DNA from 3 places in the Pseudomonas sp. 20-5 genome. Region 3 is predicted to be linked to each of the others. Evidence: predicted binding sites of a transcription regulator. Region 3 holds the regulator's gene; each other region holds the start of a gene.

Region 1 (10,623 bases), 670 kb from region 3:
CGGCCTGCAACGGCTGGCCGTCCAGGCGGATGCGCCGGGCGTAGGTCATGTGCACGACGATGCGCAGGGCGCTGGCGGTCAGCCGGTCGAGGGCGCGGAACAGCTGGTAGACGCTGGCCAGGTCCGGTTGCAGCCCGGCTTGGACCAATTGATGAGCGGTGCGGAACACGGCGGCGCGGGTCTCTGCGCTATGCTGGAGCGGACCATGGCCTTGCAGCCACGCGGCAAACGCCGGCTCGGCCGCCGCATGGGCAAGCAACTCGTCCTGACTGGGCAGAATCTGACTCATGGTGGGTAGCCTCCCTAGTGGTGCCTTGCAGTCTAGGCAGCACACGGCAAAGGGCGCTGACCTGCATCAAGCTCCCCGCCCCCGATTCGTTCACCCTGGCCCTGTACGAAGGTTCCATGGCATTCCACGATCCCCGAAAGGTATCGGGGTGTCGACAGAGCTCTGACGGAGGAGGCTCGATGGCATCACTGACGTTTCTAGGCGCCGCCCAGGAGGTCACTGGCTCCTGTTATCTGCTGGAAACCCTCGATGGCGTGAAGGTCCTGCTCGAATGCGGCATGCGCCAGGGGCGCCGCGAAGCAGACAACGGCAACCGCGCGCCCTTCCCCTTCGATCCCGCGAGCATCGACGCGGTGGTCATCTCCCACGCCCACCTGGACCACAGCGGCCTGCTGCCGCGCCTGGCGGCCGAGGGCTTCAAGGGCCCGATCTTCGCCACCGAGGCCACCTGCGAACTGCTGGAACTCATGCTGCTGGACTCCGCGCACATCCAGGAAAAGGACGCCGAGTGGGAGAACCGCTGGCGCAACCGGATCGGCAAGCCGAGCATCAAGCCGCTGTATACCCAGGCCGACACCGAACGCGCGCTCAAGCTGCGCCGGCCGATCAGCCTCGGCAGCACCGTGGCGGTCGCTCGTGGCGTGCGGGTGACCTTTCACAACGCCGGGCACATCCTCGGCTCGTCGATCGTCGAAGTGCAATTCCACGACCAGGTGCAACCGCGCCGCCTGGTGTTTTCCGGCGACCTCGGCAACACCTGCTCGCCGTTGATGCGAGCGCCCTCGCCGCTGAGCCGGGCCGACGTGGTGATGCTCGAATCCACCTACGGCGATCGCGATCACCGCGACAGCAACGACACCCTGGAGGAACTGGCGGCAATTCTCGACCAGGCGCATCGCGACGGCGGCAACGTGCTGATCCCGTCGTTCGCCGTCGGTCGCACCCAGGACCTGCTCTACTACCTCGGCCGCTTCTACCAGGAGGGCCGCCTGCCGCAACAGGCGGTATTCCTCGACAGCCCGATGGCCGCCCGTGCCAATGGCATCTACCTGCGCCACAGCAACGAGTTCGACGACCGCGACCGCGAGTACATTCGCGGCACCGGCACCACCCGCCTGGAGGAATGGCTGCCGGTGCTGCGCGTCACCCGCAGCGCCGACGAGTCGATGGCGATCAACCGGATCAAGAGCGGCGCGGTCATCATCGCCGGCAGCGGCATGTGCACCGGCGGCCGTATCGTCCATCACTTCAAGCACAACCTCTGGCGCCCGGAATGCCATGTGGTATTCCCCGGCTTCCAGGCGCGCGGCACCCTGGGCCGCAACATCGTCGACGGCGCCAGCGCGGTTCGCGTGTTCCACCAGCGCATCGCGGTCAAGGCGCAGATCCATACCCTCGGCGGCTTCTCCGCCCACGCCGGGCAATCGCAGCTGCTCGACTGGGTCGGTCACTTCGCCCACCGTCCAGCGCTATACCTGATACATGGCGAGCGGGAAAAGATGGAAGCGCTGCAGGGCGCGATCCGCGAGCGTCTCGACTGGGATGCCGAGATACCGGAGCCCGGCGAACGCATCGAGATCTGAGCCGCCGTCCGCAACTGTCACGCAGTCCGTGGCAGTATGCGGATGACCGCCTGTCCAGGGTGGTTGTAGAAGGAGTATGCGAATGCCCTACGAAGCTGATGACTATCTTTCCCGGCACTTCCAGACCAGCGGCACCGACCTGGCGCGGAAGGTCGACGAACTGGCGGCCCTTGCGGCTCCCGGCGACAGCCCCAATCTCGCGCTCTACCGCGAGATGCTCTTCACCGTGACGCGCATGGCCCAGGCCGACCGCAACCGCTGGGACGCCAAGATCATGCTGCAGACCCTGCGCGAGATGGAGCATGCCTTCAGCGTCCTCGAGCAGTTCAAGCGGCGACGCAAGGTCACCGTGTTCGGCTCGGCGCGCACGCCAGTCGAACATCCGGTCTATGCCCTGGCGCGCAAGCTGGGCGAGGAACTGGCCCGCTACGACCTGATGGTGATCACCGGCGCCGGCGGCGGCATCATGGCCGCCGCCCACGAAGGCGCCGGGCTGGAGAACAGCCTGGGCTTCAACATCACCCTGCCCTTCGAGCAGCACGCCAACCATACGGTGGACGGCAGCGGCAACCTGCTGTCGTTCCACTTTTTCTTCCTGCGCAAGCTGTTCTTCGTCAAGGAAGCCGACGCCCTGGTGCTCTGCCCCGGCGGCTTCGGCACCCTAGACGAGGCACTGGAAGTGCTGACCCTGGTACAGACCGGCAAGAGTCCGCTGGTGCCGATCGTGCTGCTCGACCAGCCGGGCGGCCGCTACTGGGAACACGCCCTGGAGTTCATGCAGGAACAGTTGCTGGAGAATCACTATATCTTGCCGGCCGACATGCGCCTGATGCGCCTGGTGCATTCGGCCGAAGACGCGGTGAAGGAAATCGCCCAGTTCTACCGCAATTTCCACTCCAGCCGCTGGCTGAAAGGCACTTTCGTGATTCGCCTGAACCACGCCCTGAACGAAGCCGCGCTGGCGCACCTGCACGAACACTTCGCCAGCCTCTGCCTGAGCGGCGGCTTCCAGCAGCAGGCCGACAGCGAGCAGGAACAGGACGAACCGGAGTTCCGCAACCTGACCCGCCTCGCCTTCGTGTTCAACGGGCGCGACCAGGGGCGGCTGCGGGAATTGCTGGACTACATCAACCTGCCGGAAAACTGGGACTGAAGCTGCCGCTCCGGCACGCGCTCAATCGTCGCTGCGGCCGTTCAACAGGCGGCTGATCGACTCCATGGAGTAACCCCGGTACGCCAGGAAGCGGCCCTGCTGGGCCTTTTCCCTGGCGTCCTGCGGCAGGCGGGCGAACTTGCGGCGCCAGACCTCACGCAATTGCGCACTCCAGTCGACCTCGCAGGCACCCAGCGCCCTTTCGATATCGGCGCGCGGCAGACCGCGTTGCGCCAGTTCCTCACGGATGCGCAACGGCCCATGGCCGCTACGGGCGCGACTGGCGATGAAGCTTTCGAGATAGCGGGATTCGTCGAGCAGACCTTCCTCGGCCAGGCGGTCGAGGGCAGGATCGATCAACTCGGCAGACGCGCCACGCTGGCGCAACTTGCGGGAAAGCTCGGCGCGCCCGTGCTCACGGCGCGCCAGCAGATCCATGGCCGCCCGCCGCACGGCGACGGGCGTATCGAGCACGATCGCCATTGGCCTCAATCGGCTTCGGCGTCAGCCACTTCTTCGGCGTCGGCCTTCACCGGGCCGCTCTTGGCCAGCAACTGGTCGCGAATGGTCTTCTCCAGTACCGAACCGATTTCCGGATTGTCTTCCAGGTACTTGGCGGCGTTCGCCTTGCCCTGGCCGATCTTGCTGCCCTGGTAGCTGTACCAGGCGCCGGACTTCTCGACCAGGCCCAATTGCACGCCCAGATCGATGATCTCGCCGGTACGGTAGATGCCCTTACCGTAGAGGATCTGGAACTCGGCCTGGCGGAACGGCGGGGAAACCTTGTTCTTCACCACCTTGACGCGGGTTTCGCTACCCACCACCTCGTCGCCTTCCTTCACCGCGCCGGTACGACGGATGTCCAGGCGGACCGAGGCGTAGAACTTCAGTGCGTTACCGCCGGTGGTGGTTTCCGGGTTGCCGAACATGACGCCGATCTTCATGCGGATCTGGTTGATGAAGATGACCAGGCAGTTGGCGTTCTTGATATTGCCGGTGATCTTGCGCAGCGCCTGGGACATCAGGCGTGCCTGCAGGCCGACGTGGGCGTCGCCCATCTCGCCTTCGATCTCGGCCTTGGGTACCAGCGCGGCCACGGAGTCGACGATGATCACGTCGACCGCGTTGGAGCGCACCAGCATGTCGGTGATTTCCAGGGCCTGCTCGCCGGTGTCCGGCTGGGAGACCAGCAGGTCGTCGACGTTGACGCCCAGCTTGCCGGCATAGTCGGGATCGAGCGCGTGCTCGGCGTCGACGAAGGCACAGGTGGCGCCCTGTTTCTGGGCCTCGGCGATCACCGAGAGGGTCAGGGTGGTCTTGCCCGAGGATTCCGGACCGTAGATCTCGACGATCCGGCCCTTGGGCAGGCCGCCGATGCCGAGGGCGATGTCCAGACCCAGGGAGCCGGTGGAGATGGCCGGGATCGCCTGGCGCTCATGGTCGCCCATGCGCATGACCGCGCCTTTGCCGAATTGGCGTTCGATCTGTCCCAGGGCCGCGGCCAGGGCGCGCTTCTTGTTCTCGTCCATTGAAGTCCTCGCGAAGTCAGGGCGGCCGGACGGCCACGAACAACTGTATAAGTAGACAGTATTATTCCACAGGGCAAGTCGCTCGCCTACCCCCGACGGGAAGAATGTTCCGAACGGTTGCCCGCAGGCGCGGCTAGCCCGGGTTCTCGCCGTTGCTCATGCGCAGCAGGCCGGTCAGCGCGGTCGCCACCGTCTGCCGGCGCACGGCGTCGCGGTCGCCGTTGAACTGGCAGCGCTCACTGACCAGCCGCTCGCCGTCGGCCCAGGCCAGCCAGACCGTGCCTACCGGCTTTTCCGGCGAGCCGCCGTCGGGCCCGGCGACACCGCTCACCGCCACCGCGAAACGCGCCCCGCTGTGCCGCTGGGCGCCGCGCACCATGGCCTCGACCACTTCCCGGCTGACCGCGCCGACTGCCGGGAACAGCGACTCGGGCACCTCCAACTGGAGGGTCTTCTGGCGGTTCGAGTAGGTCACGTAGCCAGCCTCGAACCAGCCCGAACTCCCCGGGATGCGGGTGATCGCCTCGGCGATGCCGCCACCGGTGCAGGATTCCGCCGTGCTGACCTGCTCGCCCAGGTAACGAAGGCTTTCGCCGAGGCGGGCGGCCAGTGCGGTCAGGTCGGACTCCATCAGGGTCATCACTGTTCTCCAGAGTAGAAACGGAAAGGGACTACCCTACACCATCGGCTTTTCCATTCAGAAGCAGCTTTCGGACAAGCGCAACCGCGCGAAGGCAGCGAATGCGCGAACATGCGTGTTCCATCACCGTCCAAGGAAAGGCACCCCATGAACATCGCGCCACTCAAGGTCTCTCTGCTCTCCCTCGCCCTGCTCCTCTCCCCCGTTGCCAGCCTCCCCGCCCATGCGGCCTGCACCGCCAACCTGGCCCTGCAACCCGCCAGCAGCCTGCCCGCGCTCGGCGGGCGCCTGGTCTACCACAGCTATATGGAGTACGGGGACGGCTCCTCGAACCTCTACCTGCACGATTTCAAGAGCAAGAGCACCCGCCAGCTCAACCAGCCCGGCTGGAACATCGAGGACCCGATGAATGCGCATTTCTCCCCGGACGGCCGCTACCTGACCTTCATGGGCCGCCAGAATGGCGCCTGGCACGTGTTCGCCTGGGCCATCGGCGGTACCCAGGCGCCGAGCAACCTGACCGCGGCCATCGGCGGTCGCAACGAGGATCCGAAGTTCTCCTTCGACGGCCGCCAGGTCGTGCTCAAGCACGAGGGCGACATCCGCCTCGCCACCCTGGTCTTCAATGGCGATGGCAGCGTCGGCGTGAGCGCCTGGAAAGCCGTGACCGGCGACGGCTGGAGCACCGAGGAGTCGATGCCGTTCCTCACACCCTCAGGCAAGTACGTGGTCTACGCGACAGGAGCCGGCGACAGCCTGCGGGTGGTGCGCAGGAACCTGGAGAACGGCCAGGTCAGCGCCCTCGCCACCCCGGCCGCGGGGGGCCGCGACTATTACCCGGTGGTACGCGACTACACCGCCTACTTCCTCTCGCGTACCCAGCCGGCCGGCAACGACCAGTTGGCCATGGTCGTACCCAACAGCCCGCCCGGCACCCCGGCGATCCTGCCGCTCAACCACTGCCAGGGCGACAATTCCGACGCCGCGCCGGTGAACGAGGACTACCTGATCTTCTCCAGCACTTCGTTCGACCCGACCTACAGCCTGCTCCTCGGCGACATCGCCGCGGCGCGGGTCTGGCGTCTCGACCCGGCGCAGATCAACCTGCCCGACGGTCGGCAGAAGCTCGGCGCCAGCTATACCGCGGCACGCTGAAAGCAGCCCGCACAGGCGCGGACCTGAGGGTCCGCGCCGGTTCCGAACGGACCCGACACAGGCCGGCGAATCGGGTTAACATTACCCTCTTTTGCACCGTCCAAAGCCCGCTTCCGAAGGCCCGTATGACCGACCTCTCCCAGCACACGCCGATGATGCAGCAGTACTTCAAACTGAAGCATCAGCACCCCGACCAATTGATGTTCTATCGCATGGGCGACTTCTACGAGCTGTTCTACGAGGACGCGAAGAAGGCCGCCAAACTGCTCGACATCACCCTGACCGCACGCGGCCAGTCCGGCGGCAAGGCGATCCCGATGGCAGGCATTCCCTTCCATTCCGCGGAGGGCTACCTGGCCAAGCTGGTCAAGCTCGGCGAGTCGGTGGCGATCTGCGAGCAGATCGGCGACCCGGCCACCAGCAAGGGGCCGGTGGAGCGCCAGGTGGTGCGGATCATCACCCCCGGCACGGTGAGCGACGAGGCGCTGCTCGACGAACGCCGCGACAACCTGCTGGCGGCGATCCTCGGCGACGAGCGCCTGTTCGGCCTCGCCGTGCTGGACATCACCAGCGGCCGCTTCAGCGTCCAGGAGATAAAAGGCTGGGAAACCCTGCTGGCCGAACTGGAGCGCCTCAACCCGGCCGAGCTGCTGATTCCCGACGACTGGCCACAGGGCCTGCCGGCGGAGAAGCGCCGCGGCGTACGTCGCCGCGCGCCATGGGACTTCGATCGCGACTCGGCGCACAAGAGCCTCTGCCAGCAATTCGGCACCCAGGACCTGAAAGGCTTCGGCTGCCAGAACCTGACCCTGGCCATCGGCGCCGCCGGCTGCCTGCTCGCCTACGCCAAGGAAACCCAGCGTACCGCCCTGCCGCACCTGCGCAGCCTGCGCCACGACCGCCTCGATGACACGGTGATCCTCGACGGTGCCAGCCGCCGCAACCTGGAGCTGGATATCAACCTCAGCGGTGGCCGCGAGAACACCCTGCAATCGGTGGTCGACCGCTGCCAGACCGCCATGGCCAGCCGCCTGATGAGCCGCTGGCTGAACCGTCCGTTGCGTGACCGCGCGGTACTGGAAGCCCGCCAGGAGTCCATCGCCTGCCTGCTGGAACGCTACCGCTTCGAGAACCTGCAACCGCAGCTCAAGGAAATCGGCGACCTCGAACGCATCCTCGCCCGCATCGGCCTGCGCAACGCCCGCCCTCGCGACCTGGCGCGCCTGCGCGACGCGCTGGCGGCGCTGCCGGACCTGCAGAACGCCATGACCGAACTGGAAGCGCCGCACCTGCAGGCGCTGGCCACCACCATCGGCACCTATCCCGAACTCGCCGAACTGCTGGCCAAGGCGATCATCGACAACCCGCCAGCGGTGATCCGCGACGGTGGCGTGATCAAGACCGGCTATGACGCCGAGCTGGACGAGCTGCAGGCGCTGAGCGAAAACGCCGGGCAATTCCTGATGGACCTGGAAGCGCGCGAGAAGGCCCGCACCGGCCTGCCCAACCTGAAGGTCGGCTACAACCGCATCCATGGCTACTTCATCGAGCTGCCACGGGTGCAGGCCGAACAGGCGCCGGCCGACTACATCCGCCGGCAGACCCTGAAAGGCGCCGAGCGCTTCATCACGCCGGAACTGAAGGCCTTCGAGGACAAGGCGCTGTCGGCCCAGAGCCGCGCCCTGGCCCGCGAGAAGGCGCTCTACGAAGAGCTGCTGGAACGCCTGATCGGCCACCTCGCTCCGCTCCAGGACAGCGCCTCGGCGCTGGCGGAACTGGACGTGCTGGCGAATCTCGCCGAACGCGCGCTGAACCTCGACCTGAATCGCCCGCGGTTCGTCGAACACACCTGCCTGCACATCGAGCAAGGCCGCCATCCGGTGGTCGAGCAGGTGCTGGAGACACCGTTCGTGGCCAACGACCTGGCGCTGGATGCCGACACCCGGATGCTGGTGATCACCGGTCCGAACATGGGCGGCAAATCCACCTACATGCGGCAAACCGCGCTGATCGTGCTGCTTGCGCACATCGGCAGCTTCGTTCCGGCTGCACGCTGCGAGCTGTCCCTGGTGGACCGCATCTTCACCCGCATCGGCTCGTCCGACGACCTTGCCGGCGGCCGCTCGACCTTCATGGTGGAGATGAGCGAAACCGCCAACATCCTGCACAACGCCACCGACAAGAGCCTGGTGCTGATGGATGAGGTCGGCCGCGGCACCAGCACCTTCGACGGCCTGTCGCTGGCCTGGGCAGCGGCCGAGGACCTGGCCCGGACTCGCGCCTTCACCCTGTTCGCCACCCACTATTTCGAACTGACCGTACTGCCGGAAAGCCAGCCCGCGGTAGCCAACGTGCACCTGAACGCGACCGAGCACAATGAACGCATCGTGTTCCTGCACCATGTACTGCCGGGACCGGCGAGCCAGAGCTACGGCCTCGCGGTGGCCCAGTTGGCCGGCGTGCCGGCCCCGGTAATCCAGCGCGCCCGCGAACACCTCAAGCGCCTGGAAACCACCAGCCTGCCGCACGAGATGCCGAGCCAGCAGAGCGGCAAGCCCGCCTCGCCGATGCAGAGCGACCTGTTCGCCAGCCTGCCGCACCCGGTGATCGATGAATTGTCGAGGATCAATCCCGACGATATCAGCCCGCGGCAAGCTCTCGATCTGTTATATGCATGGAAGATGCGGGTCTGACGGACTACCGCACAAGCTGCTAGAATCGCGCGCGCTTAGCCGCCCGCCTGAGGAGAGAACTAGAAAATGACCTTCGTCGTCACCGACAACTGCATCAAGTGCAAATACACCGACTGCGTGGAAGTCTGCCCGGTAGACTGCTTCTACGAAGGACCCAACTTCCTGGTCATCCATCCGGACGAGTGCATCGACTGCGCCCTGTGCGAGCCCGAATGTCCGGCCCAGGCGATTTTCTCCGAAGACGAAGTGCCGGAGAACATGCAGGAATTCATCGAGCTGAACAGCGAGCTGGCGGAAGTCTGGCCGAACATCACCGAGAAGAAGGATGCCCTGCCCGACGCCGAGGAATGGGACGGCGTCGCCGGCAAGCTCCAGCATCTGGAGCGCTGATACGCCAAGGCCCGCAATCAGCGGGCCTTTTCTTTGGCGACGAGTAAAACGGCAGGCAAAAAAAGGGGCGGGGTATTACCCCGCCCACTCTTCAGTCCCTCGTCATCATCCTGATGAATCGCCTCCCTGGCGACGTCCCTTCCCCGATCCTTCGGGGTTGCGCGTTCCCTGTACGCAGGAGTGATATTAGCGATTCCCTGTGCTCCCGCAACCTGCCAGAAAACCCAGCGAAGCTTCTTCGGCAGCCATTTTAGAAAAATATATTCCTTTAATTTCAATAAGTTACTTAAATTCACCGAGCGTTTTTGGCAAACCTCCCGGGCATTTATCTACTTAGGCTCACACGCCGTGTAAGTTAATGCTTACAAGAGCAGACACAAAAAACCCGGCGAACGCCGGGTCTTCAGTGGGTCTAAGGTTTTCCGTCACTGGAACAGCGCGTCACTCGACAGGCCATTCTTCTCCAGGATCTCCCGCAGGCGCTTCAGCGCCTCGACCTGGATCTGACGAACCCGCTCGCGGGTCAGGCCGATTTCCTGGCCGACCTCTTCCAGCGTGCTGCTTTCGTGCCCGCGCAAGCCGAAGCGGCGAATCACCACCTCACGCTGCTTGTCGGTGAGTTCCGTCAGCCACTGGTCGATGCTTTCGCTGAGATCGTCATCCTGCAGCAGCTCGCACGGGTCGGTGGGGCGATCGTCGGTGAGCGTATCCAGCAGGGTCTTGTCCGAGTCCGGACCAAGAGAGACGTCCACCGAAGTCACCCGTTCGTTCAGGCCGAGCATGCGCTTGACCTCGGCGACCGGCTTCTCCAGCAGGTTGGCGATTTCTTCGGGGGAAGGTTCGTGGTCGAGCTTGTGGGTCAGTTCCCGCGCCGCACGCAGGTAGACGTTGAGCTCCTTGACCACATGGATCGGCAAGCGAATGGTCCGGGTCTGGTTCATGATGGCCCGTTCGATGGTCTGGCGGATCCACCAGGTGGCGTAGGTCGAGAACCGGAATCCGCGCTCCGGATCGAACTTCTCCACGGCGCGGATCAGGCCTAGGTTGCCTTCCTCGATCAGGTCGAGCAGGGACAGTCCGCGATTGACATAGCGCCGGGCGATCTTCACCACCAACCGCAGGTTGCTCTCGATCATCCGCTTCCGACCAGCGGGATCGCCCTTCTGCGCCAGACGAGCGAAGTGGACTTCC
Region 2 (10,623 bases), 2.7 Mb from region 3:
TTGAAAATCCTCGGGTGCGCCGCTCTTCCGGAGGCGCCCGCAAGGCCCTGGAGCCGGGCTTTCCGGCAGGCGCCGGGGATGGCTCGCGGGAGCGCCCTCCCGAGCTTTTGTCAGGGATCGGTCAGATTTCCCGGCTAGCCTGGAAGTCCCCTTTCGCCGACCTTTCCGCGATGTCCACGCGCCTGTCTTCCCGCGGTTTCACCCTGATCGAAGTGCTGGTCGCGCTGGCCATCGTCGCCATCGCCCTGGCCGCGGCGATCCGCGCGGTGGGCCTGATGACCGACGGCAATGGTCTGTTGCGCGACAAGTCGCTGGCCCTGCTGGCAGCGGAGAGCCGGCTCGCCGAGCTACGCCTGGGCGTCGGCACGGCTCCGGGAAACAGTGATTTCGAATGCTCCCAGGGCCGCCTGCGGTTGTACTGCGAACAACGCGTCGAGGCCACCGACGACCCCGCGCTACTGTGGGTGGAAATCCGTGTGCGCACGCAGCGCGAACAGGCGGTGCCGCTGGCGCGCCTGAACACCCTGCTGAGCCGCTCCCGGTGATCTCAACCGCGCTTGAGGGTATCCAGCGGCGGCGGTTCGGCGAGCCGCTGCATGGCCACCCGGCGAACCTCGCCGTTCTGCTCGATGAGTACCGCGTCGGCCTCTATCCGCCGCACCTTCGCCGCACGTGCCAGGACCTCGCCCTCGCGATAGGCCTGGGCCGGCGCGCCGTTCACCGAGAGGATGGCGATCGCCGCGGGACCACCGCTGATCAATCCCGCCAGTTGCACCTCGACCTCACTGGAAGGCGTCGCGAACCAGCGTTGAGCGGCGCCCTCGCCGCTGGGCGGCGGAACGTCGGCGACCTCGGCCTGGACCACGCCGGGAATCGGCGCCAGCAACAGATAGCCCCAGAACAGCAGGCCGGCGAGGATCGCCAGCACGGCGGCGAACTGGACCAGGCGGGGCGGATCGATACGGGGCATGGCCGGCATGGCGGGCTCTCCTGGCGTCTGGGCGACGGGCGCCACGAACGGCGCCCCGGCACCAGCCTAGCGCGGAATTCTCTCCGTTATGTTTCACACGCCGATCATCTTCGTCGGGCACTCTGGAAACCTCTCTCTTCGCGGAGCGGCATCCGGTGAGGCGACCCCGGCAAGGCGGTTTCACCCTGATCGAACTGATGGTGGTGCTGGTAATCGTCGGCATCGCCACGGCGGCCATCAGCCTGAGCGCTCGCCCCGACCCGACGGGCCTGCTGCGCCAGGATGCCGCGCGCCTGGCGCGGTTGCTGGAAATAGCCCAGGGCGAAGCGCGGGTACGCGGTACGCCGATCCTCTGGCAGCCCAGCGCCAAGGGCTATCGCTTCAGCCCGCAGGCCTATCGCGGCAAGACCGACGCCTTCGCCGCCGACACCGAATTGCGCGCGCGCGACTGGCAGGCCGCGCCGCTGCGGGTCAGCGTGCGCCCGCCGCGACCGGTGTTGCTGGACGCCGAATGGATCGGCGCGCCGTTGCGGATAACGCTCTCCGACGGCCAACACAGCGTCACCGTGCTGCGCGAGGCGAACGGCCATGTCCGGGTACGCTGAACGCGCGACGACGCGGCGCCGGCAAGCCGGCTTCACCCTGATCGAGGTGATGGTCGCGATCATGCTCATGGCCATCGTCAGCCTGATGGCCTGGCGCGGCCTGGACAGCATCGCCCGGGCCAGCGCGCACCTGGAGGACAGCACCGAGCAGGGCGCCGCGCTACTGCGCGCGCTGAACCAACTGGAGCGCGACATCGCCCTGCACAGCGCCATCCGGGAGGAGTCCGGCCTGCCCAGCGGCGACGAGCCGATCCGGGCCGGCGACAGCCTGCCGCCCGGACTCGCACTGAAGCGCCTGAGCGAGATCCCATTGCGCCTGGACATCGTCCGCGCCAGTACCGAGCCAGGCGCGCCGCTGCAGCGCGTGCGCTGGTGGCGACAGGGCAAGGTCCTCTACCGCGCCGCCTCGCCCAGCGGCGACCGCCTGCCGTTGCCGCCGCTGGCGGAGCGGGTGGCTGTGCTGGACGACGTGAGTCGGTTCGAGATCCGTGCCTGGGTGCCGGGAAAGGGCTGGACGCGCCTGCCGGCACGCAGCAAAGTCCGCGCCAGCGGACTGGAGATCAGCCTGGCGCGGGTCACCCGCAACGGCGTGGAGCGCTATCGACGGGTGGTGGCCCTGCAATGAAGCGGTGGCTCAGCCGAGCAGCACCACCCCGCCCGGCAGGCGGGTGGCCTCGATGCCATAGGCATCGCGGATCAGGGTCGCCACGTCGGCCAGTTGGTCGAGGCTGAAACGGGCCTGGACCCGGCGTCGGCCAAGGGCCTTGTCCAGCAGCAGGAGCATGCCGGGACGGTAGCGGTTGATTTCGTCGATCACCGTGGCCAACGGTACGTCGTTGAACACCAGCATGCGCTCGCGCCAGGCCATCACCTCGGCAACGTCGAAAGGCACCGGCGGACCGTTGCGTCGCTCGTCGAAGGTCAGCTGCTGGCCGGCCTGGAGGTCCAGGCGCTGGCCGAGGTGTTCGAGCCGCACGCTGCCCTCCAGGCAGGTCACCACGCAGACGTCACCGCTGCTGCGCACATTGAAGCGGGCCCGGCTGGCGCTCAGCCAGGCGCTCCCGGCCATCACCCGCAGGCTGCTCTGCGGCGGGTGGCTGGCGATGATCTCGGCCTCGCCGCCGAGCAGTTCGATGGTTTCCTGCTGCTCTTGATTGCGCCGCACGTTCAGGCGGGTGCGGGTGTTCATCTCGATCCGCGTCTCGCCGCTCACCTGCACCTGGCGTTGCTCGCCGACCGCCGTGACGTAGTCGGCGCCGCCCAGGCCATGGTCGAGCAGCGACGGGCGCAAGACGAACAACGCCACCGAGGCGGCCAGCGCACCGCCGACGAACCAGCGACGACCGAAACGCCTCGGCGCGATCTGCGCCACGGCCGGCGGCTCCAGCGGCAGAGCGGCGGCACTGCCGAGTGCCTGCCAGAGATCGCGCGCCTCGACGAACGCTCGCAGGTGTTGCGGGCTGCGCGCACACCACTGGCGGAAGGCCCGCGCGTCGCCCTGGGTGACGCGTCCGGAGGTCAGGCTGATCACCCAGGCGTGCGCTTCGTGGCGAAGGTCGCCGGTTTCATCGGCGGCGGAGTCTGAGGCTGTCATGACTGTGCTGTACGGACACCGGAATGGCTCATGGGATGGATATGGCGGCGGTTTTCCACCTGCTTATGCTTATGACGGTTTTCCGGCCCCGGGACCGAACCTCTGGATGACTTTTCTTTCCAGGCGCTCCGCGCAGAACCACAGGGCGGCCTTGAGTTCCTTCTCCACGGTGCGGGTGGAAATGCCGAAGCGACGGGAGATTTCCGCATGCGGCGTCTCCTCCAGGCGCGAGGCGATGAGAATCTGCCGGCGCCGCGCCGGCAGTTCGCAGAGCGCCTCCAGCAGGCGACGGATCTCGGCGTGACCGCCGACGATGCGCTCCGGGTCGAGGCCTTCGTCGGCCACCTGCAACAGCTCCGCCACCTCCTCCCCGGTGAGCAGGCGGGCGTCGCCCTCGCGGCGGTCGGCGGCAATGTTCAGGGCAATACGGAACAGGTAGGCCTGGGGCTTCTTGACCTCCAGGGCATCATCCAGCCGGTCGACTCTCAGGTAGGTTTCGTGCAGCACGTCGCACGCCAGGTCCTCGGAGCCCAGGCGCCGTTTCAAGCGCGCCTTGAAGTCGTCGTAGGAGGCGAGGAACAGCTTCACCATCGCGCTTTGCCGCGAATCGCTCATGACCCTCCCACTCCCTCCGTCAGCTTGCATTCCATGGCCTTGCCCGTCGTCTTCGGCAGCAACAGGATGGTCAGCGGCTGGGCCAGCGTAGCGGGCGTCGCCTGCATCACCCGCACGCCGCGCAGGCTTTCCACCAGGGCGCTGTCCCGCTGCGGGTCGCCGGTCGAACCGAGCAGGCGACTGTGGCGAACCTCGCCGAAGCGACCGATCCAGAGTTGCAGCACCGCGCGATAGGTACCCGGACGAGTGCGCGGCGAGCGGCACAACTGTTCTTCCAGCGCCGCCTGGACCGCTCCCGCGTAGCGCCGATCCAGCGGCTGCTCGACCTTCGGCATCTCTGCCGGCAGCGGCGCAGCGTTCCTGACGGCCTGCGCCGGCAGCAGGGTGAACGCTTCCTGGCTGGTGTAGCGCGCCATCAGGCCGGTTCCGCCGAGCAGTCGGGTCAGGGCGTCGCTGGCGGTGAAGCGCCCCTGCAAGCGGGCCGAGCGCCGTCCACGAGCCAGCTCGCCATCCACCAGAACCGCCATTCCCGTCACCCCGCTGTAGGTCACCAGCGCCGATGCCAGGCTCTGCGGAGGAATATCGAACGCGTGCACCGCCAGGCGCAACGGCGGCCTGCCGCCATCGCCCGGCACGGCGCCGGACGCCGGCAGCAGCATGCCGAGACCGAGCAACGACACTGCGCACGACCTTGCCACCCCGAGGATCGACATCAACGGATTCCAGTCCGAACTACCCGGTTCAGGCCAGATGGCCATCACCCAGGAGGGACATCCTGATGGCACTGTGTGACTGTGGTGTGACGGTACCTGCGGTGACATGTTTTCACCGATTGCCGTATAAGCGGGAAACCACCATCCCAGCGCGGGAGAATCGCCATGCACCGTTCATCGCAGGTTCTGCCGGCCCTGATCCTGGGCCTGGCCATGAACGCCACCCTGGCCGACGAGCCGACGCCGCCGGCGAACTGCATCAACACCGAGGTCAACGGCTACCAGGCTTTGTCCTATGAATGCCTGAGCCAGCAGATGACCGATCCTGACAGCGCGGCCAGGACCCGCCGCGAACAGGAGCTGGATTCCGCCGCCATCGTCCGGCGTCCGCCAAACCAGCTCGGCCTGTACAACCAATCGGCGACGCGCATTCGCCTGGGCACCTCGTTCGGCAACTCAGTGGAAGCGCAGCGGCCGCCTCGCTAAGGGTCTCCGCAGGTCCGCGCTCCTGGCCGGCGGCGCAAGACAGAAAACCCCGGCAACCAGGCCGGGGCAATCGTCGTCGGCGAGGTTGGCCGCCGATCAAAGGACAAGGAACGCCCCTCAGGCGAAGGTACGCTCCAGCAGGTCGCCGAAACGATTGAAGGCATCGCTGGCGCCCTTGGCGGCCAGGCGCTCTTCTTCCTCGTTCAGCTCGATGCCGTCGAGGATCGCCACGAAGCTCTTCCAGCCTTGCGCGCGGCCGCCTTCCGGTTCGGCCAGATGGCGGGCGCCGAAGTTCTCGTCGAGTTCGAGCGCGGCGGCTTTCTTGAACAGGAACGCAGCGCCCAGCTTCGAACCTTCGGAAACGAACAGCCAGCCCAGTGCCTCGGCCAGGCTCAGGTCGGCCTCGCGCACGCTCTGGTCGCCCTCCGGCACCGGATGGCCGAGGTCCGCCAGGTCTGCACGAGCGGCGTCGTCGCGGGCGCGGGAAGCCAGGCCGGGGAACAGGCGGGCCAGCGCTTCGTTGCGATAAAGCGGCTCCAGGTCATGCTGGAAGAGGTACTGGGCGGCGACGAAGCGGGCGAAATTGTCCCGGCTGGCGAAGGGTTCCTTGCTTTTCACCAGGCTCTCCAGGCGCTGGTGCGGCTCGTTGGTCAGCAGGTTGAGGCGTTGCGAACGCAGGTTTTGCCGAGTGGATTCAGGGGCCAGGGTATCCATAGGGGAATTCCTTTCGAGGGACGGAACGCACTGGGCCGACATAGCGCGCCCAGTATCAATAACGATTCTCAATTATATTCGTTATTGAATCTCAGTGTCACATGAAAGGATGCCGACCGACTGCCATTGACCAGAAAAGGACTACAGCAAATACTGTATTTACATACAGCATTCGAGTTATTTCCTTGGCCTCCCTTTCATCCGTAGCCGACATCTCCCCACCCGCAGCCGTCGCCGGACGAGGCAATGGCATAGCGCTGAGTGCGCTGCTCGACGCACGTAGGATCTGGAAAGGCCAGTCCGCCGTACCGGCCGGCGCTTCCCTGCCCACCGGGCATGCGCGCCTGGACGCACTGCTGCCCGGCGGCGGTTGGCCGGAGCATGCCCTGAACGAAATCCTCCATGCCCGCGACGGTGTCGGCGAACTGCAACTACTGATGCCGACCCTCGCTCGCCTGACCCAGGCGCAACGTCGTGTCGTCCTGGTCGGCGCCCCCTATGTACCTTATCCGCAGGCCTGGCTGGCCGCCGCGGTCGACCTGCGCCACCTGGTCCTGTTGCAGGCCAGCGGACGCGACGCCTTGTGGGCTGCCGAACAGTGCCTGCGCTCGGGCAGTTGCGCCGCAGTGCTGTGCTGGCCGCAGCAGGCCGACGACCGCGCCCTGCGCCGCCTCCAGGTCGCCGCCGAAAGCGGTCAGGCCCTGGGTTTCGCCTATCGCCCCCTGCGCGAAGCGGTCAACCCTTCGCCGGCAGCGCTACGCCTGTGCATCGAAACCCGCCCCCCACGCCTGCGCATCCTCAAGTGCCGGGGCGGCCTCGCGCCGGCGACCGCCCTGCCGGCCAGCGCCTGGCAATGAGGCGGCCATGCTCTGGGCTTGCATTCTCCTGCCGCAACTGGCCATGGACAGCGCGCTGCGTCAACGGAGCAATCCCGACGCACCGCTGGCGCTGCTCGGCGGCCCAGCGCAGCGCCGGCAGTTGCAGGCGGTCAACCCAGCGGCACGCGCGCTCGGCCTGAAGCCCGGTCAATCGCTGATCGCCGCCCAGGCCCTGAGCCGGGACTTCGCCACGGCGGAATACGACCTCGCCGCCGTGGAGCGCTGGCAGGCCTTCCTCGCCGCCTGGGCCTACGGTTTCAGCTCGCAGGTCAGCCTGCACTATCCGCGTGCGCTGCTGCTGGAAGTGCAGTCCAGCCTTGCCCTGTTCGGCCCCTGGCCACGCTTCGAGGCCCGCTTGCGCAAGGAACTCACGGCGCTGGGCTTCCGCCATCGCCTGTGCCTGGCGCCGAACCCGGTGGCGGCGAGGGTCCTGGCGAACAGCCACGACGGCCTGGCCATCGAGGACGAGACAGCGCTGCAACGCCAGTTGTCCGCCCTTCCGCTGGACCGCCTGGGACTCTCGCGGGAGCTGGCCGTCGCCCTCGGACGCATGGGACTGCGCCATCTGCGCCAGGTCCTCGAGTTGCCGCGCGCCGCCCTGGCCCGTCGCTTCCCGGCCGAACTGCTGTTGCACATCGACCGCCTCTGCGGCCGCAGCCCACTGGCGCTGGAGCACTACCGGCCGCCGGACACCTTCGACCTGCGCATCGAACTCAATTTCGACGTGGAATCGCACCAGGCCCTGCTCTTCCCCCTGCGACGGCTGAGCGCCGATCTCGCCGCCTTTCTCGCCGGACGCGACAGCGGCGTGCAGCGCTTCACCCTGCATCTGGAGCATCACGGGCGCGCCGACAGCCAGGTCACGGTCGGCCTGCTCAGCGCCGAACGCGAGGCGGCCATGCTCTTCGAACTGACCCGCGGCCGTCTCGAACAGCTGCAACTGCCCGCCCCCGTGCATGCCGTGCGCCTGGAGGCCCGCGAGCTGCCCCCCTTCACGCCGCAGCACCGCGAACTGTTCGACGAGCGCCCACAGCAGTATCTCGGCTGGGAACAGTTGCGGGAACGCCTGCGCGCGCGGCTGGGCGACGAGGCGGTACAGGGCCTGAGCGCCGTCGCCGAACACCGTCCGGAGCGAAGCTGGCGGCCGCACAGCTGCGACAGGGCGCAATCGCCGGCAGCCTGCGGCCTCCGACCCGGCTGGCTGCTGGCGGAGCCACGCCTCCTCGGCGAGGCCTTGCCCACCGTGCTGACCGGCCCGGAGCGGATCGAGTCGGGCTGGTGGGATGGCGAAGACATCCGCCGCGACTATTACCTGGTGGAAACCCGCAGCGGACAACGTGCCTGGGTCTATCGCGAGGTCGGTAGCGAGGGGCCGCTGTGGCTGCATGGCTGGTTCGCATGAGCGCCTACGCCGAACTGCATTGCCTGTCCAACTTCAGCTTCCAGCGCGGCGCCTCCAGCGCCACGGAACTCTTCGCCCGTGCAGCGCGCCTGGGCTATCGGGCCCTGGCGATCACCGACGAATGCAGCCTGGCCGGTATCGTACGGGCCTGGCAGGCGGCGCGGGAGCACCAGGTACAACTGATCGTCGGCAGCGAAATCCGCCTCGAACAGGGGCCCAAGCTGGTCCTCCTGGCGGAGGACCTGGAGGGCTACCAGAACCTCTGTCGCCTCATCACCCGCGGCCGGCGACAAGCCGACAAGGGCCACTACCGGCTACTGCGCGAAGACCTGCAACAGCCGCTCGCCGGCCTGTTGGCGATCTGGTTGCCGAACGACCATGAGGACGAGCAGGTTGCCTGGCTCCGCGAACGCTTCCCCCAGCGCCTTTGGCTGGGCGTCGAGTTGCATCGCGGCGCCGATGACGATGCCCGCCTGGACAAACTGCTCGCGCTCGCCTCGCATCTCCGGCTACCGCCCGTGGCCTGCGGCGACGTCCACATGCACGCCCGCGGCAGGCGAGCCCTGCAGGACTGCATGACAGCGATCCGCAACCATCTGCCGGTCAGCGAGGCCGGCGCCTATCTCTTCCCCAACGGGGAACGCCACCTGCGTACCCTGGAGGCCCTGCAGGGTATCTACCCGCAAGCCCTGCTGGCGGAAACCCTGAAGATCGCCGAACGCTGCCGGTTCGATCTGGAACAGCTGAAATACCAGTATCCACGCGAATTGGTACCGGCCGGACACGACCCGGCGTCATGGCTCCGCCATCTCACCGAACAGGGCATCGCCAGGCGCTGGCCGAACGGCGCGAGCGCCAAGGTCCGCAAGCAGATCGAGAGAGAACTCGAGCTGATCGCCGAACTGGGCTATGAAAGCTATTTCCTCACCGTGCAGGACATCGTCGCCTTCGCCCGGGGCCGGGAAATCCTTTGCCAGGGCCGCGGCTCGGCGGCCAATTCAGCAGTGTGCTTCGCCCTCGGCATCACCGAGTTGGACCCGGACCGGACCAACCTGCTGTTCGAGCGCTTCCTTTCCCGCGAGCGCAACGAACCACCGGACATCGACGTGGATTTCGAACACGAGCGCCGCGAGGAGGTCATCCAGTACGTTTTCACACGCTACGGACGCCAGCGCGCGGCGCTGACCGCGGTGGTCAGCACCTACCACGGCGCCGGCGCGGTGCGCGACGTAGCCAAGGCCCTGGGTCTGCCGCCCGAGCAGGTCGACGTCCTGGCCAACTGCTGCGGCCGCTGGAGCGACCAGGCCCCCAGCGCCGAACGCCTGGAAGAGGCCGGCTTCGATCCGCAGAGTCCGATCCTGCGCCGGGTGCTGGCCCTGACCGACGAGTTGATCGGTTTTCCGCGCCACCTCTCGCAGCACCCCGGCGGCTTCGTCATCTCCGAACAGCCATTGGACACCCTGGTCCCGGTGGAGAATGCCAGCATGGCCGAGCGCACGGTGATCCAGTGGGACAAGGACGATCTCGACGCGGTCGGCCTGCTCAAGGTCGACGTCCTCGCCCTGGGCATGCTCAGCGCCCTGCGCCGCAGCTTCGACCTGATCCACGCGCTGCGCGGCGGCAAGCGGTTGAGCATCGCCAGTATCCCGAGCGAAGACCCGGCCACCTACGAAATGATCAGCCGCGCCGATACCATCGGTGTGTTCCAGATCGAATCGCGCGCACAGATGGCCATGCTGCCACGCCTGCGCCCGCAGAAGTTCTACGATCTGGTGATCCAGGTCGCCATCGTCCGGCCGGGGCCGATCCAGGGCGACATGGTGCATCCTTACCTGCGCCGGCGAAACGGTGAAGAGCCGGTGGCCTATCCATCGGCCGAACTGGAGAAGGTCTTCGAACGTACCCTGGGCGTCCCGTTGTTCCAGGAACAGGTCATGGAACTGGCGATCGTCGCCGCCGACTACACGCCGGGCGAGGCGGACGAACTGCGTCGTTCGATGGCCGCCTGGAAGCGTCATGGCGGCCTGGAACACCACCGCGAGCGGCTGACCCGGGGCATGCTCGCCAACGGCTACGAGGCCGACTTCGCAGCGCGCATCTTCGAGCAGATCAAAGGCTTCGGCAGCTACGGTTTCCCTGAATCCCACGCCGCCAGCTTCGCCCTGCTCACCTACGCCAGCAGTTGGCTGAAACGTCACGAGCCGGCGGCCTTCGCCTGCGCCTTGATCAACAGTTGGCCGATGGGCTTCTACAGCCCCGACCAGTTGCTCCAGGACGCCCGCCGCCACACCCTGCAGACACGCCCGGTGGATGTCCGCCACAGCGGTTGGGATTGCAGCCTGGAGCCGTTCGGCCAGGCGCAACCGGCCATACGCCTCGGCCTGCGGATGATCCGAGGCTTTCGCGAGGAGGATGCCAGGCGTATCGAGCAGGTCCGGGAGGCCGAGCCGTTCCTCGACGTGCACGATCTCGGCCGACGCGCCAGGCTCGACGCCCGGGCCCTGGAGTTGCTGGCCGATGCCGGCGCCCTGCGCGGTCTCGCCGGACACCGGCACAAGGCGCGCTGGGCCGTCGCCAGCGTCGAGCCGCAATTGCCACTGTTCGCCGAAGGGACCGTCATCGAAGAAACCACGGTCAGCCTGCCGC
Region 3 (10,623 bases):
CGATCGTGGTCGAGCAGCGCGAAGTGACCGACGAGGACATCGTCAACTTCATGATGATCCCGCTGTGCCTGGAAACCGTGCGTTGCCTGGAAGACGGCATCGTCGAGACCGCTGCCGAGGCCGATATGGGCCTGATCTACGGCATCGGCTTCCCGCCCTTCCGTGGTGGTGCTCTGCGCTACATCGATTCGATCGGTGTCGCCGAGTTCGTGGCCCTGGCCGACAAGTACGCCGAGCTGGGCGCGCTGTACCACCCGACCGCGAAGCTGCGTGAAATGGCCAAGAACGGTCAGAAATTCTTCGGTTAATCGCGGAACGACTAGAGCGAGAGTGAATTTATGAGCCTGAATCCGAGAGACGTCGTCATTGTCGACTTCGGCCGCACCCCGATGGGTCGTTCCAAGGGTGGCATGCACCGCAACACCCGCGCCGAGACCATGTCGGCGCACCTGATCAGCAAGCTGCTGGAGCGTAACCCGAAGGTCGACCCGGCCGAAGTGGAAGACGTGATCTGGGGCTGCGTCAACCAGACCCTGGAGCAGGGCTGGAACATCGCGCGCATGGCGTCGCTGATGACCCAGATCCCGCACACCAGCGCCGCGCAGACCGTCAGCCGCCTGTGCGGTTCGTCGATGAGCGCGCTGCACACCGCCGCCCAGGCGATCCAGACCGGCAATGGCGATGTATTCGTCATCGGCGGCGTGGAGCACATGGGCCACGTCGGCATGATGCATGGCGTCGACCCGAACCCGCACCTGTCCCTGTACGCCGCCAAGGCCTCGGGCATGATGGGCCTGACTGCGGAAATGCTCGGCAAGATGCACGGTATCAGCCGTGAGGCGCAGGACAAGTTCGGCGCGCGTTCGCACCAACTGGCCTGGAAGGCCACCCAGGAAGGCAAGTTCAAGGACGAGATCATCCCGATGGAAGGGTATGACGAGAACGGTTTCCTGAAAGTCTTCGACTTCGACGAGACCATTCGTCCGGAAACCACCGTCGAGACCCTGGCCGAGTTGAAGCCGGCGTTCAATCCGAAAGGCGGCACCGTGACCGCGGGGACCTCCTCGCAGATCACCGACGGTGCCTCCTGCATGATCGTGATGTCGGCCCAGCGCGCCCAGGACCTGGGCATCCAGCCGATGGCGGTGATCCGCTCCATGGCCGTGGCGGGTGTCGACCCGGCGATCATGGGCTACGGCCCGGTGCCGTCGACCAACAAGGCGCTCAAGCGTGCCGGCCTGACCATCGCCGACATCGATTTCGTCGAACTCAACGAAGCCTTCGCCGCCCAGGCCCTGCCTGTGCTGAAGGACCTCAAGCTGCTCGACAAGATGGACGAGAAGGTCAACCTCCACGGCGGCGCCATCGCCCTGGGTCACCCGTTCGGTTGCTCCGGTGCGCGCATTTCCGGCACCCTGTTGAACGTGATGAAGCAGAACGGCGGTACCCTTGGCGTGTCCACCATGTGCGTGGGCCTGGGACAGGGTATCACCACCGTCTTCGAGCGCATCTAAGCGTTCGTCGAAGGGGAAAGCCGGGGCCTCGTGCCCCGGCTTTCGTTTTTCAGTGTCAGTCGTTTCCGGCTGTATCGAGCGAATGACGCCCCGGGAGCGCGGGTTTGCCTATTGTGCGATCCGTGCCTATACCGGGCTGTTGTATGTCGGCATTGTGCCGTTGTTTTCCGATTTTCGAGACAAGGTAAGGAACATGGACCTGCAGGCTGGGCTCTATCGTCATTACAAGGGACAGAACTACCGGGTCCTGGGTGTCGCGCGGCATTCGGAGACGGAAGAGGCGCTGGTGATCTACCAGGCGCTGTACGGCGAATTCGGTCTCTGGGTGCGTCCGCTGGAGATGTTCACCGAGGCCGTGGAGGTCGATGGCGAGTGGGTGCCGCGCTTCGTCCTGGTGAGTCCCGAGGCCGATCCCCTGGGCTTGCAGAAAGCTCCCGGCGGGGAAGACCGCGCTTGACCTTGGCTCGTTCGCCACTATATATAGCGGTGCCGCGCTAGTCGCTCCCTCCTTTATATTCATCTTTTCGACGCAGGAACCTTCCGATCCATGGGTAAATCGCTGGTCATCGTGGAATCCCCGGCCAAGGCCAAGACCATCAACAAGTACCTGGGCAGCCAGTACGTGGTGAAGTCGAGCATCGGCCACATCCGTGACCTGCCCACCAGTGGTTCGTCGAGTTCCAAGGAGCCGGCGGCCAAGGGCCGCAAGAGCGCCTCCGAGGCGCCGGCGCTGTCACCGAAGGAGAAGGCCAGGCGCCAACTGGTCTCGCGCATGGGGGTCGACCCCGAGCATGGCTGGAAGGCCAAGTACGAGATCCTGCCCGGCAAGGAAAAGGTCATCGACGAGCTGCGCCGCCTGGCCAAGGACGCCGACACCGTCTATCTCGCGACCGACTTGGACCGCGAAGGGGAGGCCATCGCCTGGCACCTGCGGGAAGCCATCGGCGGCGACGAAAGCCGCTACAAGCGCGTGGTATTCAACGAAATCACCAAGAAGGCCATCCAGGAGGCCTTCTCCCAGCCCGGCGAGCTCGATATCAACCGGGTGAACGCCCAGCAGGCGCGGCGTTTTCTCGACCGCGTGGTCGGCTACATGGTCTCGCCGCTGCTCTGGCAGAAGATTGCCCGTGGGTTGTCCGCCGGCCGCGTGCAGTCGGTGGCGGTGAAGCTGGTGGTGGAGCGCGAACGCGAGATTCGCGCCTTCGTCCCGGAAGAGTACTGGGAAGTGCATGCCGACCTCGGTACCGCCAAGGGCGCCAACGTGCGCTTCGAGGTTACCCGTGAGAAGGGCGAGGCCTTCAAGCCGCTCAACGAAGCCCAGGCCATGGCGGCCCTGGAAAAGCTCAAGGCCTCGGCCTATAGCGTCGCCAAGCGCGAGGACCGGCCGACCTCCAGCCGACCCTCGGCGCCGTTCATCACTTCCACCCTGCAGCAGGCGGCGAGCAACCGCCTGGGCTTCGGGGTGAAGAAGACCATGATGATGGCCCAGCGTCTCTACGAGGCCGGCTACATCACCTACATGCGTACCGACTCGACCAACCTGTCGGCCGATGCCATTGGCATGGTCCGCGGTTTCATCGAGGACGAGTTCGGCCAGAAGTACCTGCCGGGCAAGGCCAACGTCTACTCGAGCAAGGAGGGCGCCCAGGAAGCGCACGAGGCGATCCGTCCTTCCGACGTCAACCTCAAGCCGACCCAGCTGTCCGGCATGGAGCGTGACGCCGAGCGCCTGTACGACCTGATCTGGCGCCAGTTCGTGGCGTGCCAGATGACCCCGGCCGAATACCTCTCGACCAGCGTGAGCGTCACCGCCGGCGATTTCGAGCTGCGCGCCAAGGGCCGCATCCTCAAGTTCGACGGTTATACCCGGGTACTGCCGCAGCAGAGCAAGCCGGGCGAGGACGACGTCCTGCCGGAAATGAAGGAAGGCGAGAACCTCAAGCTGATCAAGCTCGATCCGAGCCAGCACTTCACCAAGCCGCCGGCGCGCTACTCCGAAGCGAGCCTGGTCAAGGAACTGGAGAAGCGCGGTATCGGCCGCCCCTCGACCTACGCGGCGATCATCTCCACCATCCAGGAGCGCGGCTACGTAACCACCCACAACCGCCGCTTCTATGCGGAGAAGATGGGCGACATCGTCACCGATCGGCTCAACGAGAGCTTCGCCAACCTGATGGACTACGGTTTCACCGCCGGGATGGAGGAGCATCTCGACGACGTGGCCCAGGGCGAGCGCGACTGGAAGCACCTGCTCGACGAGTTCTACGGCGATTTCAAGAAGAAGCTCGAGGTGGCTGAAGTCAGCGAGAAGGGGATGCGCGCCAACCAGCCGACCCTGACCAACATTCCCTGCCGCGAGTGCGGCCGGCCGATGATGATTCGTACCGCCTCCACCGGCGTGTTCCTCGGCTGCTCGGGCTACAGCCTGCCGCCGAAGGAGCGTTGCAAGGCGACCGTCAACCTGATTCCCGGCGACGAGATCGCCGCGGACGACGAGGGCGAGTCCGAGTCGCGGGTGTTGCGTGGCAAGCATCGCTGCCCGATCTGCAGTACCGCGATGGACGCCTACCTGCTGGACGAGAAACACAAGCTGCATATCTGCGGCAACAACCCCGACTGTCCGGGCTACGAGATCGAGGAAGGCCAGTACCGGATCAAGGGCTACGAAGGGCCGAGCCTGGAATGCGACAAGTGTGGCAGCGAGATGCAGTTGAAAACCGGCCGTTTCGGCAAGTTCTTCGGTTGCACCAATCCGACCTGCAAGAACACCCGCAAGCTGCTGAAGAATGGCGAGGCGGCGCCGCCGAAGATGGACGCCATCCGCATGCCTGAATTGAAGTGCGAGAAGGTGGACGATATCTACGTGCTGCGCGACGGCGCTTCGGGCATGTTCCTGGCCGCCAGCCAGTTCCCGAAGAACCGCGAGACCCGCGCGCCGTTGGTGAGCGAGATCATCCCGCACAAGGCCGAGCTGGATCCCAAGTACCATTACCTCTGCGACGCTCCGCAGAAAGACCCGGACGGCCGTCCCGCGGTGATCCGTTTCAGCCGCAAGACCAAGGAGCAATACGTGCAGTCCGAGGTCGATGGCAAGCCCACCGGCTGGCGCGCCTTCTACGATGGCGGCAAGTGGAAGGTCGAAGACAAGCGCTGATGGATGGCGCGCCCGCTTGCATGGGGCGCGCTTATACTGCGCGAAGGCCGGGCGCTGACCTGGCCTGCGCTCCGCATTCCTTCCAGTTTTAATCGGGAGTACCGGCATGGCCCAAGAGCTTTATACCCGCACCAACCAGAAGCTGTATTTCGCCGGGTTGGCTCTGGAGGCCTGGAAGCGAGCCGATGCCGAGCGGGCGATGAATGCCCAGGCGATCATCCAGGGGGAGCGCGAGTCGGCGCTGTTCCACCTTTATGGCGCAGTGCTCGGTGTATGCCATGAGATCGCCGGTTACTACCGTCTGCCGCAGGCTGCCGCTCCTCGCGTGGATGCATTGCTGAATGCCGAAGTGCTGGCGGCCGCGCCCAGCCCCGAGCTGGCTGAACTGGTGGAGTTGGCGTCGCAGCCGGAAACCTGGCTGGGCCAGTTGCTGGGCGCCTACTCCGAGCTGTTCCTGCCGCCGCGACCGACCAAGGCAGCGAAGATCGACCCCAGCACGCCGTTGATCGTTGCCGTGAGTATCGACGAAGAAGCCCCCTTGCTTTCTCGCGAAACCCTCGAGGAATGGCGGCAGTCGCTGAAGCAATTGGTCCTGCGTTTTCGCGAGAGCCTGACGGAGCTGTAACGCCGTCGTCATTCGCCGATCAGCGGTAGGACATTTTCCTACCGTTCCACTCGGTTGATTTGCCAGCAAAAAAATTTAGCGGATGCCGTCCGGGCGCTCTGGAACCGCCGTTACAGGCGCGAGAGGGGAACCGGAAGGCGGATGCGGGCTAGGGATGCACTGGATGGGCTGTTACAATGTCGCGTCTTCGTAGAGAGCGTCTGTCATGCCAACATCCTTCCTTGAAATCGTAGAAATGCCCGACGGGCGCATCGTGCTGCGTCGCGCCGATGACGAGGAGGCGTTGGTGACTCTGGAGTTCTCCGGGGACGCGAAGAATTTCCTGCAAGGCCAGCATGTCGAAGTGGCCAAGGCCATGTTCAATGTCGGCGTGCAAATGGCCGGTCGTCTTGCCGAGGGCGAGATGGAACACGACGAAGGCCCCCGCGTCCTGCACTGAACGCTGTCCCCCGCCGTTTTTTCAACCCAGACGAATATTCAGGCTCTGTGCTTGGCCCAGTTGGGCGGCGCGGGACAGTTGCTTGCGCGCCGCCCGGCTCAGCGGTTCCAGCCAACTGACCACGGTGTGGCTGCGGCCCAGGCGCAAGGCCTCGCAACTGAGCGCCAGGGCAGCGGCGTTGTCCTTCGCCTGCAGTAGCAGGATGCGCTCGCGGTTCAGGCCGGCGCGGCGCAGCCATTCATGGGTCAGGCTCGCCGGCGGAGCGATCAGGGTCAGCCAGCGGGCATCCTGTTCCTCGCTGAGCTCGCGGAGAATCGGTGCGAGCAGGGTCAGGCAGTGCCCCGGCAGGCCGCTGAGCGAAAGTTCGCTAAAGGCAGCGGGTTCCTCGATGGAGGCACTGGAAGGGCTGTCGATGACATCGTCGAGCAAGGGTGCGCCGTTGCTGGCCCAGAACGCTTCCTGGAACAGTGGCAACTGGGCGCTGGGCAGCGAGTGGGAGGTCTGCATGGTATCTCCTGTCAGCGCCGGATCACGCCGACGCTCAAGCCTTCGATGATCAGTTCCTGCTCCTTCAGATCGACTTCGATCGGAGCGAACTCAGGGTTTTCCGCCAGCAGCCAGACCTTGCTGCCTTCGCGCTTGAAGCGTTTCACCGTGACCTCCTCGCCGATCCGCGCGACCACCACCTGGCCGTTGCGCGCTTCGCGGGTGACGTGGACGGCCAGCAGGTCGCCGTCGAGGATGCCGATGTCCTTCATGCTCATGCCGCGCACGCGCAACAGGTAGTCGGCGCGAGGATTGAAGAAGGCGGGATTGATACGGCAGGATTCCTCGATGTTCTGTTCGGCGAGGATCGGTGCGCCGGCGGCGACCCGTCCGATCACCGGCAGGCCCTCATCGTCGTTGGCGGCATGCGGTTCGAAGCCGGGAATGCGGATGCCGCGAGAGGCGCCCGGAGTCATTTCGATGGCGCCCTTGCGTGCCAGCGCCTTGAGGTGCTCCTCGGCGGCGTTCGGCGACTTGAAGCCGAGTTCCTGGGCGATTTCCGCCCGGGTCGGCGGAAAGCCGTGGTCTTCCAGGCAGCGCTTGATGAAGGAGAGGATCTCGGCTTGGCGGGGCGTCAGCTTCTGCATGTCGTCGCTCTGTGTTTTTATCCAGTGACTGGGATTATATACAGTGAGCGGGGCGTGGCAATGATTTTCCGCATGACATTTCGTCCTGCGTCACGATGAAGTTGGCCAGTGTCTTGCTTCCGTTTTTCGGGACTTCTCTGTAATTTTCCTGACTGGTGCGTCATCTGCCGCTTGACAAGGGATGTGGCTGAAACGTATGTTTCAAACAAGTGTTTGTCAGGCGGAGAAACCATGGCCCAGTCGGAAACCGTCGAACGCATTCTCGATGCGGCGGAACAGCTGTTCGCGGAAAAAGGCTTCGCCGAAACCTCGTTGCGTCTGATCACCAGCAAGGCCGGGGTCAACCTGGCGGCGGTGAATTATCACTTCGGTTCGAAGAAGGCGCTGATCCAGGCGGTGTTCTCGCGTTTCCTCGGGCCATTCTGCGCCAGCCTGGAAAAGGAGCTGGATCGTCGCCAGGCCAAGCCCGAGGCCCAGCACGCCACCCTGGAGGACCTCCTGCACCTGCTGGTGTCCCAGGCGATGGCGGTGAAGCCGCGCAGCGGCAACGACCTGTCGATCTTCATGCGCTTGCTCGGCCTGGCCTTCAGCCAGAGCCAGGGGCACCTGCGCAAGTACCTGGAGGAGGTCTACGGCAAGGTCTTCCGGCGCTACATGCTGCTGGTCAACGAGGCTGCGCCGAAGCTGCCGCCCATCGAGCTGTTCTGGCGCGTGCACTTCATGCTCGGCGCGGCCGCCTTCAGCATGTCGGGGATCAAGGCCCTGCGGGCGATGGCGGAAACCGATTTCGGCGTGAACACTTCCACCGAGCAGGTGATGCACCTGATGGTGCCGTTCTTCGCTGCCGGCATGCGCGCCGAGAGCGGCATCGACGATCCGCTGCTGGCCGGGGCGCAACTGCGCCCGCGGAACAAGACGCCCGCCAAGGCCTGATTGCAGACGGCGCCCCAGGGCGCCGTTTTCCTTTCTCCTTTCTCTGTGCTCCGGGCGGAACTCCATGCGCCAGGCCGGCTCCATTGGCAGGCGCGCGGTACCGCCCCGGGACTTAAGTCTTTCTGCCGGGTGCAGTACAGTGTGCGCTGTCTGAGGCCCGTGACGGCGGGCTTCGCTGATTTCCAGGCCATAGGACTCTTCATGCAAGGCTCTCTGATGCTCGACATCGGCGGCACCTGGCTGACCGCCGAGGACCGCCAAATCCTGCGCCACCCCGAGGTGGGCGGGCTGATCATCTTCGCTCGCAACATCGAGCATCCTGCCCAGGTTCGCGAACTGTGTGCGGCCATTCGCGCCATCCGTCCCGACCTGTTGCTGGCCGTCGACCAGGAAGGAGGGCGCGTGCAGCGCCTGCGCCAGGGCTTCGTGCGCCTGCCGGCGATGCGCGCGATCGCCGACAACCCCAATGCCGAAGAGCTGGCCGAGCATTGTGGCTGGCTGATGGCGACCGAGGTGCAGGCGGTCGGCCTCGACCTGAGTTTCGCGCCGGTGCTGGATCTCGACCACCAGCGCAGCGCCGTGGTCGGTAGCCGCGCCTTCGAGGGCGACCCGGAGCGTGCCGCGCTGCTTGCCGGTGCTTTCATTCGCGGCATGCATGCCGCCGGGATGGCCGCCACCGGCAAGCATTTTCCCGGTCACGGCTGGGCCGAGGCCGATTCCCATGTGGCGATTCCCGAAGACGCGCGCAGTCTCGAGGAAATCCGGCGCAGCGACCTGGTTCCGTTCGCCCGCCTGGCCGGACAGCTCGACGCGCTGATGCCGGCCCATGTCATCTATCCGCAGGTCGACCCGCAGCCCGCCGGCTTTTCCCGGCGCTGGTTGCAGGAGATCCTGCGCGGCGAGCTGAAGTTCGACGGGGTGATATTCAGCGACGACCTGTCGATGGCCGGCGCCCATGTGGTCGGCGACGCCGCCAGCCGCATCGAGGCCGCCCTGGCCGCGGGCTGCGACATGGGCCTGGTGTGCAACGACCGGGCTTCCGCCGAGCTGGCCCTGGCTGCCCTGCAACGCCTGAAGGTGACCCCGCCGTCGCGTCTGCAACGCATGCGTGGCAAGGGCTACGCGAATACCGACTATCGCCAGCAGCCGCGCTGGCTGGAAGCACTGTCCGCGTTGCGCGCCGCGCAACTGATTGATTGAGGGAGCTGTCGATGAGTGTCTACGCGATTATCGGAGGAACCGGCCTGACCCAGCTGGAAGGGCTGACGCTGAGCGAGTCCCTGCCGATCGAAACGCCGTATGGCGCGCCGTCCGCGCCGCTCCAGCGTGGCCGCTACGCCGGGCGCGAGGTGCTGTTCCTGGCACGTCACGGTCATCCGCACCGCTTCCCGCCGCACCAAGTGAACTACCGGGCCAATCTCTGGGCGCTGAAGCAGGCGGGTGCCGAGGCGGTGATCGCGGTCAACGCGGTGGGTGGCATCCATGCGGCGATGGGAACGGGGCACCTGTGCGTGCCGCACCAGTTGATCGACTACACCTCGGGACGCGAGCACACCTATTTCGCCGGCGATATCGAGCATGTCACCCATATCGACTTCAGCCACCCCTATGACGAGCCGTTGCGCCAGCGCCTGATCGAGGCGTTGCGTGCGTTGGGGCTGGCGCACAGCAGCCATGGGGTCTACGCCTGCACCCAAGGGCCGCGCCTGGAAACGGTGGCGGAAATCGCCCGGTTGGAGCGGGACGGCAACGATATCGTCGGCATGACCGGCATGCCCGAGGCGGCACTGGCCCGCGAGCTGGACCTGCCCTACGCCTGCCTGGCGCTGGTGGTCAATCCCGCGGCGGGCAAGTCGGCGGGGATCATCACCATGGCCGAAATCGAACAGGCGTTGCACGATGGCATCGGCAAGGTGCGCGAGGTGCTGGCGCGGGTCCTGGCCGGCTAGGCGGCCATCGCAACGAAAAAAAGGCCGCTATTGCGGCCTTTTTCGCTATTGCGCAGGAGGTGCGGCGTCGAAGCCGCCTTCGACGGGGGGCGCGTCCGCCGGTGCCTGCTGTTCTTCCATTTCCATGGGATTGGGGGCGGCGGGACGGGCGCCGACCGGCACCACTTTGATCAGGATGCCCAGGCTCGGATGGTCGAGATAGGTCAGTTCGCCATTCTTCAGCCGCGTGCCCTGCCTGATGTGCTGGCTGCCGGCGAGGAAACCGTCGTCGCCGAAGCGATTGACCCAGAAATCGGCCTCCATGTCGACGAAGCGCACCTGGCTGAGGGTCAGCGTACCTTCCACCGGGAAATGATGATCCTGTTCCTGGCCTTCGCTGAGGGCGATCTTCACCGGGGTCTCGCCGATGTCCTGGCGCCAGGCCTTGTGCAGCAGCACGGTGTAGCCGTTGTCCTGGCTGAGCTTGGCGAGCTGGTTGTCGAGCGCGGTGGCGCGCAGGGCGTCGCTGGCCAGCGGCTGTGCGCCGGTGGCCCAGTCGTCCGGGGCCGGCTGGCTGGACGGCACGGCATCGCCGGCCTGGCGGAACACCACCAGTTCCACCTGGTAGGGACCGCCGGCGAATGCCGCGGGGGCGGCCAGTGAGAGCAGCAGGGCAAGGCAACGGAACAAGCGCATAGGCTAATCCTTAGGTGGTTTGCGGTGTCAGGCGCTCGAACAGCGCCTCCAGGGTATTGAAGCGTTCTTCCGGTCGTTCCATGGGCACCTGGAAGCGGAACAGGGTTGCGCCTTCGAACTTGTAGCGGTTCGGCTGGCCCTGGATCAGCTTGATCAATACCAGCGGGTCGACCTGGGTATCGGCGGCGAATTCTATACGAC

Evidence for each region. Region 3 encodes LexA, which represses DNA repair genes until DNA is damaged. Its sites were predicted from a motif close to CTGTNTNNNNANACAG; they were not measured.
Region 1: recA (recombinase RecA) is a predicted target of LexA. The motif match lies at 4,598-4,613, and genes of this name have one in related genera.
Region 2: imuA (translesion DNA synthesis-associated protein ImuA) is a predicted target of LexA. The motif match lies at 5,851-5,866, and genes of this name have one in related genera.

The regions. Positions count from the first base shown of each region.
Region 1 is NZ_CM165584.1:1,449,261-1,459,883, reverse strand. Features, by position in the region: gene AC1RB9_RS06835 (phosphoketolase family protein) at 1-289, opposite strand, end outside; gene AC1RB9_RS06830 (MBL fold metallo-hydrolase RNA specificity domain-containing protein) at 469-1,872, shown strand; gene AC1RB9_RS06825 (LOG family protein) at 1,955-3,025, shown strand; gene recX (recombination regulator RecX) at 3,047-3,508, opposite strand; gene recA (recombinase RecA) at 3,514-4,554, opposite strand; gene AC1RB9_RS06810 (CinA family protein) at 4,688-5,194, opposite strand; gene AC1RB9_RS06805 (TolB family protein) at 5,342-6,349, shown strand; gene mutS (DNA mismatch repair protein MutS) at 6,475-9,042, shown strand; gene fdxA (ferredoxin FdxA) at 9,109-9,432, shown strand; gene rpoS (RNA polymerase sigma factor RpoS) at 9,858-10,623, opposite strand, start outside.
Region 2 is NZ_CM165584.1:4,811,942-4,822,564, forward strand. Features, by position in the region: gene gspI (type II secretion system minor pseudopilin GspI) at 171-545, shown strand; gene AC1RB9_RS22215 (type II secretion system protein N) at 548-979, opposite strand; gene gspH (type II secretion system minor pseudopilin GspH) at 1,126-1,575, shown strand; gene AC1RB9_RS22225 (PulJ/GspJ family protein) at 1,559-2,200, shown strand; gene vreR (anti-sigma factor VreR) at 2,210-3,169, opposite strand; gene vreI (RNA polymerase sigma factor VreI) at 3,239-3,784, opposite strand; gene vreA (TonB-dependent outer membrane receptor VreA) at 3,781-4,497, opposite strand; gene AC1RB9_RS22245 (hypothetical protein) at 4,663-4,983, shown strand; gene pigA (biliverdin-producing heme oxygenase PigA) at 5,101-5,697, opposite strand; gene imuA (translesion DNA synthesis-associated protein ImuA) at 5,949-6,554, shown strand; gene AC1RB9_RS22260 (Y-family DNA polymerase) at 6,562-7,977, shown strand; gene dnaE2 (error-prone DNA polymerase) at 7,953-10,623, shown strand, end outside.
Region 3 is NZ_CM165584.1:2,122,573-2,133,195, forward strand. Features, by position in the region: gene fadB (fatty acid oxidation complex subunit alpha FadB) at 1-308, shown strand, start outside; gene fadA (acetyl-CoA C-acyltransferase FadA) at 339-1,514, shown strand; gene AC1RB9_RS09940 (DUF1653 domain-containing protein) at 1,708-1,971, shown strand; gene topA (type I DNA topoisomerase) at 2,062-4,668, shown strand; gene AC1RB9_RS09950 (DUF6586 family protein) at 4,775-5,293, shown strand; gene AC1RB9_RS09955 (hypothetical protein) at 5,499-5,732, shown strand; gene sulA (SOS-induced cell division inhibitor SulA) at 5,754-6,239, opposite strand; gene lexA (transcriptional repressor LexA) at 6,251-6,865, opposite strand; gene psrA (transcriptional regulator PsrA) at 7,097-7,798, shown strand; gene nagZ (beta-N-acetylhexosaminidase) at 8,000-8,998, shown strand; gene AC1RB9_RS09980 (S-methyl-5'-thioinosine phosphorylase) at 9,010-9,747, shown strand; gene AC1RB9_RS09985 (CsiV family protein) at 9,793-10,422, opposite strand; gene mfd (transcription-repair coupling factor) at 10,433-10,623, opposite strand, start outside.